2 regions of the Clostridium thermarum genome follow, and region 2 is predicted to be linked to the other one. Evidence: a T-box and tRNA genes for the amino acid it is inferred to sense, from the RefSeq annotation. Region 2 holds a T-box; the other holds one or more tRNA genes.

Region 1 (5,794 bases), 1.2 Mb from region 2:
CACTACCTTGGCTTTTATGAATTGTTATTGCATAAGCTAGGTCCAACTCATCCAAATATACAAAATCATATACAACCAATCTTTCATCGTCGAAAACAACTGTCAGTGCATTTTCCTCTTCATCTATTTGTTGAATAAAGCCCACATCTCCATTGAAAACACCAATACCTTCATTTTCCCCTTCTCCGGCAATTCTAGTCCACTTCAAGGAGTAATTATTCTTAGTCTGCATTACCTTATCCCCAACTCTGAAAATCGTATCCCTATATTTCTTCTCTGCTTTTTGGGGATCCGGAGGATTGAGGATCTTTTGTAACTCAGTATTTAAATTTTGAACTCCTAATGTTCCTTTTCTCATGGGAGACAATATTTGTATATGCTGCAGCTTATTCCAAGACGGATTAAATTTAGGCAATCTTGTATTTATAAGATCTATTAAAGTTGTAAGGATGTAATTAGGCTCCTCTTCCTTTATAAAGTAAAAATCTTTGTTTTTCTCATTTAGCAGAGGCATTTCCCCATTGTTTATCCTGTGAGCATTAACAACAATCATACTCTCCTTGGACTGCCTGAAAATGTCCTTTAGTTTAACAACCTTGGCACATCCGCTTTCAATAAGGTCCCTTAAAACATTTCCCGGGCCTACCGATGGCAACTGATCTACGTCACCAACTATTATAATTCTTGTCCCAAGAGAAACTGCCTTTAGCAGACTGTTCATCAACATAATGTCAACCATAGAAGCTTCATCAATAATGAGCACATCTCCTTCTAACGGACTGTTCTCACCTTTTGAAAAATCCATGTTTTCATCTTCGCTATAGCCAAGCTCCAATAGTCTGTGAATAGTCTTTGCTTCCCTGCCCGTAGCTTCCGTCATTCTTTTGGCAGCTCTTCCGGTGGGAGCCCCCATTAATACCTTCATTCCGGCTTTTTCAAAAATCTCAATAATACAGTTTATTATTGTGGTTTTACCGGTACCAGGTCCACCGGTAATTATCTCAACTCCATTGTCCACAATTCCCCTGATGGCTTCGATTTGAGAAGGGGCAAAACCAATGTTATACTTTTTCTCGAAATCCTTTATTTCCCTATCAATATCTACATTTAGCACTTCATATTGACCAAAAGCCATGGTTAATATTTTTTTAGTAACTCCCAGTTCACAGTAATAGTAAGGAAGCGTAAAGACACAATCCTCTCCTTCTATAGTTTCTATTTTTATCTTACCTTCCAAGGTACTTTCTATAACATTCTTCTCAATATCCTCTTTAGATACGCAAAGTATGTCTACGCCTTCTTTCAGAAGCTTCTCCATGGGCATATAAGTATTACCCAGAGTGCAGAACTCATTGATTAAATATTTAATACCACTTTGAATTCTATAGGGTGAATTTACCTCTACTCCAAGACTCCGAGCTATTTTATCCGCTGTCTTAAAACCTATACCGGAGACTTCTTCTGTCAGTATATATGGGTTTTCTTTAACCACTGAGATAGAGTCTGCACCAAACCTTTTATATATCTTCATACATTGGTTGGGTGTCACCCCATAACCTTGAAGAAAGACCATTATGCCTTTAACTTCTCTTTGCTTAAAGTAAGATTCATATATGAGTCCAATCTTCTTTTCGCCGATTCCGTCTATCTCTGCCAATCTGGAGATATCATTCTCCAATATATCGAAGGTCTTATCACCAAATTTATCTACTATTTTCTTTGCAGTTACCGGTCCTATACCGGTTATTACCCCTGATGCCAAATAGCGCTCGATTCCAAGCAGTGTAGCCGGCATAATTTCTTCACAGCTCTCCACCATCAGCTGCTGACCAAACTGAGGATGTATTACCCATTGACCGGTAAGCTTTAATTCCTGTCCTTCTGTAATATATGGTATAGTGCCCACAATGGTTATCTTTTTATTACCATTTTTCACCTTGGCCACTACATATCCGTTATCATTATTCTGAAATACTATTTCATCAACTGTCCCCTGTATTTCCGACATATAATCTCTCCTAAACCAAGTTTCTATACATTTTTTTATGCTGAACATCAATATATAATAAGCATAACCTATTAACAAATCAAACTCAATATCTTTAATTATTGACACAAAAAGGAAAAAAATGCAGTGAAAACATTGTCACTGCATTTTTACATATTTTTATAAATACTTTTTAATTTCTTCCACCTTATCTAGTCTTTCCCATGGCAGGTCCAGATCTAATCTTCCAAAGTGTCCGTAGGCGGCAGTTTGCTTATAAATTGGTCTTCTTAATTCAAGATCTCTGATTATGGCACCAGGTCTTAAATCAAATACCTTATTTATAATTCCCACTATCTTGTCGTCGCCAAGTTTTCCTGTTCCAAAAGTGTCAACCTCAATTGAAACCGGTCTTGCAACACCTATTGCATAAGCTATTTCAATCTCTAACTTATCAGCTACACCTGCGGCCACAAGGTTCTTAGCAACCCATCTTGCAGCATAAGCAGCAGAACGGTCAACTTTCGTTGGATCCTTTCCTGAGAAAGCTCCACCACCATGTCTTCCGTAGCCGCCGTACGTATCAACTATTATCTTTCTTCCGGTTAAGCCTGAGTCTCCCTGTGGACCTCCAACTACAAATCTACCTGTAGGATTTATAAAGTATCTTGTTTTTTCATCCAATAACTCTGCTGGCACAACTGGTTTTATAACATGCTCAATTATGTCTTTTTCTATTTGAGACTGATCAACCTCCGGTCCATGTTGAGCAGAAACTACTATAGTATCTATTCTTACTGGCTTATTATCATCATATTCAATAGTTACTTGAGTTTTTCCATCCGGTCTTAAATAAGCTAAGGTTCCATTTTTTCTTACCTCAGCTAATCTTCTTGCAAGCTTATGGGCTGTAGCTATAGGAAGGGGCATATATTCCGGTGTTTCATTTGTTGCAAAACCGAACATCATACCTTGGTCACCGGCTCCAACAGCTTCAACCTTATCCATTTCACCTTTCTTGGCTTCCAAAGCCTCATTAACACCCATTGCGATATCCGGAGATTGCTCATCTATAGAAGTTAAAACCGCACAAGTATCACAATCAAAGCCATATTTTGCTCTTACATAGCCTATTTCCTCTACGGTCTTTCTAACAACCTTAGGAATGTCTACATAACAATTAGTAGATATTTCCCCCATAACAAGTACCATACCGGTAGTTACTGCTGTCTCACAAGCAACTCTGGCATTAGGGTCCCGTTCAAGAATAGTATCTAGTATAGCATCAGATATTTGGTCACAAATTTTATCTGGATGTCCTTCAGTAACAGATTCAGATGTAAATAATCTCTTCATTGTAATTCGGCTAGCCTGAATATAAGTACAATATTCAGTTTATACCTTACACTCCTTTCATGTATATAAAATAAAAAACCTCTCCGATAAGAAGAGGTACGTGCCACCTTCTCTTATCTTGCAGTAAACTGCCGGAATTGGCACCTTTGTGAAAAACTTCACCGGTTGCCGGGTTTCATTGGGCCCTTTCCCTCCACCTCTCTTGATAAGAGTATATCCATATTCTATGATTAGTAAGCAAAGTTTATTGTAGCATCAGTAAAATCACATGTCAACAGGCATCAGCAATTAATAATAAATAATTAATGTCAATTATTCTAATTCGTATTTTTAATTTAGGGTTTTCATAAAAGGCTACCTCACGTGTGTTCTCACAAATTTTCTACGCAATGAAAAAAGGATACTTTACGGTATCCTTTTTGTGGTGGAGGAAGATGGATTCGAACCATCGAAGTCAGTGACAACAGATTTACAGTCTGCCCCCTTTGGCCACTCGGGAATTCCTCCAAAATGGAGCTGGCAATCGGAATCGAACCAACAACCTGCTGATTACAAGTCAGCTGCTCTGCCTATTGAGCTATGCCAGCATATTAAATTGTGGTGGGCACAACAGGGATCGAACCTGTGACCCTCTGCTTGTAAGGCAGATGCTCTCCCAGCTGAGCTATGCGCCCACGATTTAAATTTGGTGGAGGAGAGTGGATTCGAACCACTGAAGTCAGTGACAACAGATTTACAGTCTGCCCCCTTTGGCCGCTCGGGAACTCCTCCAATATGGAGCTGGCAATCGGAATCGAACCAACAACCTGCTGATTACAAGTCAGCTGCTCTGCCTATTGAGCTATGCCAGCATATTTCTTCTCAACAACTTATCGCTGTCGACAAGGAATAGTATACATAGAACTCCTTATTAATTCAAACCTAAATATAGACCATACATCAAGATTAAGTTGCTTTTTCTTAATTTAACGCCCATTTTCTTAATTTTAAGCCACATTTTACTTTATTTATCTATATATGCTTCTATGGTATCTACATACATGTACTTTTCCGCTATATCCTTAACTTTCTCATAGTCCTTGCTGCTCAATCTAGTCTTCAGAAGACTAAAGGTATTGATTATTCCTCTTGATGCATTCTCATCGTATAAATAGTTACTTATTCTGGCATAGTCCACTGGTGATATCTTTGAGGCTACGGTAAGCAATCTGGCCTTTTCAGCTAGAGTAAGCCTATCTTCTATTGTGTAGGATTCTACCTTAAACACAGCTGCACTATCAGGATATTCCTCTTCCTCCTGCTTTGTCTGGCTTTGCCCTTTATTCTTTCTGTTATCTATAACTACAAAGCTGTGCTCTTGAGGAATACTTCCCTCTTCTTCCTGCTCAGTTTTTGAATCTTCTTCCTCTGTATTTTTATCATTAACTTTTGAACTATCCCTGCTTTGAGCTTTCAAAGCCTGCTGTTCATCTGCTTGCTTTTCCTGGTTTTTCTTTTGAACTAATTTCACTTCTTCATATGGCTCAACATCTGTCTGCAGCTTGCTGCTTAATAACATTACAGCAACTGACACCGTAGTTGTAAGTACAACTAAAAATGATAGCAGTTTATACTTCATATTGCTCACCCCTATCTAACATTTTTTCATTTTTTCCATTTTTTATTCTAATTAACCTTAATATTCTAAATGTTTTTTTCATATATATTATCGAGGGGGTGTTGAGTGCTTGAATAAAATCAAAGTGCATTATAAAGATATACTTGCTTATTACGAGTTAGCCTACTTTATAAAAGACTATATCGATGAAAATACTTTAATTGTTTGTATTGGAACCGATAGGTGTATCGGTGATTGTCTTGGTCCATTGGTTGGGACATTTCTAAAGGAGAAATGTCTGCCGCTGCCTGTGTATGGTACAATATCGGAACCCATCCACGCTTTGAATCTTGACAAAAGACTAGCTGAAATTAAAAATCTTCACCCCAAAGCAAATATTATAGGCGTAGATGCCTGTTTAGGCGATGGCGATTGTATTGGTGAAATTCAGGGCAGAGATTATCCTATACATCCAGGAAAAGGTGTAGGAAAATCACTTCCAGATGTTGGCGAAAGTTCAATCATTGGTATTGTTGATTCTTCTGATAATAATGAACTTTTTACCAATAGAACTATCCGGCTTAACTTAATAATGGAAATGTCCAGAGTAATAGCTGACGGAATTTTACATGCTGTATATCTATCTCTCAATAGGCAAAAGAGAATTTTTTAATACTCATATATAACTGATCATGAGATTATTAAGATCTTCGATTATCACAAGTATGTAAAGATATCAACAAAAAAGATTTGCGAATGTGGTTTATTACATTCGCAAATCTAAAAAAACGGTATCAAAATATATCACCATTTAATCACATACTAATAATACTAGAATCCAATTCATCTAAATA
Region 2 (5,794 bases):
TCTGCAAAAGAATTGCTGGAAACCCTTGATACCTTTCCCAGTAATATTATAGCTGACTTAGGACGTTACCTATTATTAGGTACCACATCATCGGAAGACAAGGTCCTGTGTCATTTATATTTTGATAAAGAATCCGTACCTATCTTATTTGTTTGTAACCTAAAGCAGCAACAGCAAAAGGACATTAAGAGGATGTTTGTATACGGCTTCTTTGGTAATTATGCTTCAAGCAATGATTATTTTGAAATGGAACTTTCCATCAAGTTCAATTGCACAGGTTGGCCTATTGAAATTGTTAAAATTAATTCTGGGAGAGAAAAAAGACATGGCAGAGGCACGCTAGGCTTACGCTTTCTTGAAGATTACCTTATTCCAAGCATAAATTCCATAATAATAAATTTAACTCCTGGTAGCAGCATTGCCTATATTTACGGTATAAGTGCGGATTTAACCGACGACACAAATGCATTGGCCAGAGCAAAATTTTATTGTAGAAATGGATTTACTTTGAGGAATGGTCAATTTTATAAATATTTTATTTAATTTTACTGCTTCTCAATTTTCTTATATTGTGAAATAATCTACCGGCCTAATTTTACTAGATGTTATAAAATCATTATGTTAAAATATTGAGTTAGAACATGCTTATTATGAATTTGGAGGTTTTTGATGAATACAATACTGTTTGATCTGGATGGTACGCTGCTGCCAATGGATATGAAGCTATTTGAGAAAATATACTTTAGTGAACTGTGTTCATTTTTTAAGGATATACTACCACCTGAAAAATTGACTGAATATGTTTGGAAGTCTACTGCTGCCATGGTGAAGAATACAGAATTGAAAACAAATGAAGAAGTATTCTTTGAGGATTTTACAAAAAATGTAGGAGAAAATATTGAGAGTTTTCTAGAAAGATTTAATTCCTTCTATGATACAAATTTTCAGAAGGTTAAGGAATCCGTTAAGGATGTACCTGCTATAAGGGAAAGTGTAAGAATATTAAAAAGCAAGGGATATGATATGGTTATAGCTACAAATCCCCTGTTCCCAAGAAAGGCCATATATCATCGAATCAGGTGGGCAGGCTTTGAGCCTGAGGAATTTATATATGTATCCTCTTTTGAACAGAACCATTACTGTAAGCCTCAAGTATATTATTACAGAGAAGTTCTGGAACAAATTGATAAAAAACCGGAAGAATGTCTGATGGTTGGAAATGATGTCCAAGAGGATCTCATAGCCTCAAAGCTAGGAATCAAGACTTATCTCATCACTAATAACCTGCTACACAGATGTGATGAGGAAATACAGAGTGATTTTATGGGAGATTATGACGATTTTTTAAATTTTGTTAAAGAATTACCTAATATCAAGTGATGTAAATATTTACACAACATTGCATAATTATGCGAAAATTGATATTATAAATATATCTTGATGATATGGGGGTTATTATTATGGAATCAATTATTACTGCTAAATTTGGGGGAAGTTCACTAGCAGAAGCTGGTCAATTTGAAAAAGTAAAAAATATTATTGAGTCGGATCCTAATCGTAGGTATGTAGTACCTTCCGCCCCGGGAAAAAGGTTCTCATCCGATTATAAGATAACTGATTTACTTTATCTTTGCCATGCTCACGTTCAACAAGGTATACCTTTTAACGATGTATTTGACATTATTGCTGCCAGATATAAAGAAATCGTAGCATGCTTAATTTTAAAGCATAAGGAGTTAAAGGAATTAGATATTGATTCTATATTGAATGTGATTAAAAAAGATATAGGTTCAGGTGCTTCCGCAGACTATACTGCCAGCAGAGGAGAATATGTAAATGGTATTATTCTTGCAAAGCTCTTGGGTTATGAGTTTGTTGATGCTTCTGAAATCATCTTCTTTAACAAGCATGGCGTCTTTGACACAGTAAAAACTCAGGCTGCAGTAAAAGAAAAATTATTGTGTAAGGAACGGGCCGTTATTCCTGGATTTTATGGGGCTATGCCAGATGGAAGTATAAAAACTTTTTCTAGAGGTGGATCTGATGTTACCGGTGCAATCATTGCACGTTGTACCTCCTCTACCCTATATGAAAACTGGACAGACGTATCTGGCTTTATGATGGCAGATCCTAGGATTGTAAGCAACCCTAAGCCAATAGATACTATTACATACCGTGAGCTTAGAGAATTGTCCTATATGGGAGCTACTGTATTGCACGAAGAATCTGTATTTCCTGTAAGAGAAGCTGGAATACCGATTAATATAAAAAATACAAATAAGCCTGAAGATAAGGGAACCTTAATTTTTGATGATACTAACTGCAGTGAGAAACCTTCTACAATAACTGGAATCGCTGGTAAAAAGGATTTTACAGTTATTGCTATAGAAAAACATTTAATGAATATAGAGCGCGGCTTTTGCAGAAAATTACTTGCTATTTTGGAGCAAAATGAAATACATTTTGAGTGTATGCCATCGGGTATTGACAGTGTATCTCTAGTAGTGGAAGATAAATCTATTGCTAGTAAATTAGATGATGTAATTGAAGAAATCAAGAGACAGTGCAAACCGGATGCCATTGAGGTTTATCCCAATATGGCATTAATTGCTACTGTGGGAAGAGGAATGTCCAGATCTAAAGGTATAGCCGCTACAATATTTACTTCTCTTGCAAAGGAACAGATAAATATCCGTATGATAAATCAAGGTTCTTCAGAAATTAACATAATAGTTGGAATAGAAACTGACGATTTTGAAAAGGCTATAAGAGCTATCTATTCTGCTTTTGTAAATTAAAACCACCAGACGAAAAAATGCTCTTTACAGTGAAAAATTATATGCTATAATGTAGTTAAACAAAAAAATAATCAACACTATGATGAGAAGAGTAAGTTTTAAGACATTAACAGAGATAGAATACACCAGCTGAAAGTATTCTTTAATGTGTTATTACTGAAGACCACCTCTGAGTGACTCTAATAAAGTCCGGTAATTCCGTTATAATTTTTAAGTGGTTTAAAACTGTAGTGCTTCAAATATATGTATAGCAATACATTGCTTTTAAACAATTTGGGTGGAACCGCGGGAATTATACTCTCGTCCCTTTTCTTTTGAAAAGTGACGGGAGTTTTTTTAATTGTTAAAATTCAACAATAAAGAAGAAAGGAATGATATTATGAAAATAGTTTTAAAGGATGGCAGCGTAAAAGAATACAGCGAAGCTAAATCTGTATATGAAATTGCAAAAGATATAAGCGAAGGTCTTGCAAGAGTAGCTTGTGCAGGCTTAGTAAATGGCGAGGCAGTTGATTTAAGATATGTAGTTGATAAGGATTGCGAGCTGAGTATATTAACTTTCGAAGATGAAGGCGGTAAGAAGGCTTTCAGACATACTACTGCTCATATCCTAGCCCAAGCAGTTAAAAGACTCTTCCCTGAAACTAAGTTGGCTATAGGTCCAGCTATAGATGATGGTTTCTATTATGATTTTGATAAAGAAGGCTCCTTCTCTGCTGAAGAAATTGCTAAGTTAGAAGAAGAAATGAAAAAGATTGTGAAAGAAGAACTTCCAATAGAGAGATTTGAATTACCTAGAGAAGAAGCTCTTGCCCTTATGAGAGAAGCAAAGGAAGATTATAAGGTAGAGTTAATCAATGATCTTCCTGAGGATGCAGTTCTCTCCTTCTACAAGCAAGGTGAATTTGTAGATCTATGTGCCGGTCCTCATCTTATGAATACTAAGACTGTAAAGGCCTTTAAGCTCACTTTAGTTGCAGGAGCCTACTGGAGAGGTAACGAAAAAAATAAAATGCTTACAAGAATCTACGGAACTGCCTTTACTAAGAAATCAGACTTGGATGCACATATAGAAAAAATAGAAGAAGCAAAGAAGAGAGACCATAACAAGCTTGGTAGAGAACTTGAGCTATTCACTACTGTAGATGTAATTGGTCAAGGTCTTCCCCTGTTAATGCCTAAGGGAGCAAAGGTTATTCAACTTCTACAGAGATTTGTTGAAGATGAGGAAGAAAAGAGAGGCTATCTCTTAACAAAGACTCCTTTTATGGCAAAGAGCGACCTTTATAAGATTTCCGGACACTGGGATCATTACAGAGACGGTATGTTTATATTAGGCGATGAGGCTAGAGACGAGGATGTATTAGCCCTAAGACCTATGACTTGTCCTTTCCAGTTTATGATATATAATAGTTCACAAAAGAGCTACAGAGATCTGCCATTAAGATATGCTGAAACTTCCACCCTTTTCAGAAATGAATCTTCCGGAGAAATGCATGGACTTATAAGAGTAAGACAGTTTACCATCTCTGAAGGTCATTTAATTGTTACTCCAGATCAGCTTGAAGAGGAATTTAAAGGAGTTGTTGATCTAATTAACTTTATGATGACTACTCTAGGTATTGAAAATGACATCAGCTATAGGTTCTCTAAGTGGGATCCAGAAAACAAAGAAAAGTATATAGATAATCCAGAGGCTTGGGAAGCTACACAGATAAAGATGAAGAAGATATTAGATAATCTTGGCATAGACTATAAGGAAGCTGTTGGCGAAGCTGCCTTCTACGGTCCAAAACTTGATATTCAATTTAAGAATGTTCACGGAAAAGAAGATACAATAATTACAGTTCAAATAGACTTTGCATTGGCAGACAGATTTAATATGACTTATGTGGATAAGGATGGAGAGAAAAAGAGACCTATCATCATTCACAGAACTTCTATAGGCTGTTATGAGAGAACTCTTGCTATGCTTATAGAAAAATATGCTGGTGCCTTCCCTACTTGGTTAGCACCAGTACAGGTAAAGATACTGCCAATATCAGAAAAGTATCATGACTATACTGATAAAGTTAAAAAGCTCCTTCAAAGCCGTGGCGTGAGAGTAGAAGCAGACTACAGAGCTGAGAAGATAGGCTATAAGATCAGAGAAGCTAGGATGGAAAGAGTTCCCTATCTTCTAGTTGTAGGAGAAAAAGAAGAACAAAACAACGAAATAGCTGTAAGAAGCAGAAAGAATGGCGATGAAGGTCCTGTGGCACTAGATGCTTTTGTTGAAAGAATAGTAAAAGAAATAGAAACTAAAGAAAAATAAATAGTAGAAAGCTAGTCTGATATTTCAGGCTAGCTTTTTTCTGCTTTCATTAATTTAACATTATATTTCATTATAAGTTAGAAAACAATAATAGTGAAGTATAAGTATAGGGAGATGATAGTTATGAAGATACGTAGGCATAATTTAGTACATAAAATAATTGTTATTCTATTTATCTTAAATACTAGTTTTGTAACAGGTTGTGAGAGTTCAACAAATGAAATAAACAACACTGAAATAAATCCTGTTAAGACTAATTATTTAAGCTACTCAGATACGGTTCATCAAAATAACCAACTAATACCTGATATAGTAGAAAAGATAAGCCCGGCAGTGGTAGGTGTAGCCACTAGGAGTATTGTTGGTGATGGTATGCAGGATGGTTTGAAAATTGAAGAAGGCATAGGATCAGGCTTTATTATCAATGAAGAAGGTTATGTACTGACTAATTATCATGTTATTTCCGGAGCGGATACAGTAAAGGTCATATTCAGTAATAACACTGAAGCTAATGCAGGAATAGTTAATTACGATGAAAGCCAAGACTTGGCAGTAATTAAAATAACTGATAATGTGGAGATTACGGCGGTAGCACCGCTTGGTGATTCTGATGCCCTGAGTGTGGGTGAAACGGTAATTGCAATTGGTAATCCTTTAGGTAAGGAATTTATAGGTACTGTAA

Evidence for each region. A T-box is a leader RNA that pairs with one kind of tRNA and senses whether it is charged. The one in region 2 lies ahead of thrS (threonine--tRNA ligase), so its partner is inferred to be a tRNA-Thr.
Region 1: it encodes a tRNA-Thr, which carries the amino acid that the T-box ahead of thrS (threonine--tRNA ligase) is inferred to sense. The anticodon was not compared.

The regions. Positions count from the first base shown of each region.
Region 1 is NZ_CP040924.1:3,142,901-3,148,694, forward strand. It holds gene recD2 (SF1B family DNA helicase RecD2) at 1-2,008, opposite strand, end outside; gene metK (methionine adenosyltransferase) at 2,168-3,343, opposite strand; SAM riboswitch class I at 3,454-3,555, opposite strand; tRNA gene FHY60_RS14335 (tRNA-Tyr) at 3,766-3,850, opposite strand; tRNA gene FHY60_RS14340 (tRNA-Thr) at 3,855-3,930, opposite strand; tRNA gene FHY60_RS14345 (tRNA-Val) at 3,942-4,017, opposite strand; tRNA gene FHY60_RS14350 (tRNA-Tyr) at 4,030-4,114, opposite strand; tRNA gene FHY60_RS14355 (tRNA-Thr) at 4,119-4,194, opposite strand; gene FHY60_RS14360 (hypothetical protein) at 4,347-4,961, opposite strand; gene yyaC (spore protease YyaC) at 5,071-5,613, shown strand; gene mreB (rod shape-determining protein) at 5,756-5,794, opposite strand, start outside.
Region 2 is NZ_CP040924.1:1,980,591-1,986,384, forward strand. It holds gene FHY60_RS09060 (hypothetical protein) at 1-543, shown strand, start outside; gene FHY60_RS09065 (HAD family hydrolase) at 670-1,380, shown strand; gene FHY60_RS09070 (aspartate kinase) at 1,461-2,798, shown strand; T-box leader at 2,869-3,109, shown strand; gene thrS (threonine--tRNA ligase) at 3,175-5,112, shown strand; gene FHY60_RS09080 (S1C family serine protease) at 5,236-5,794, shown strand, end outside.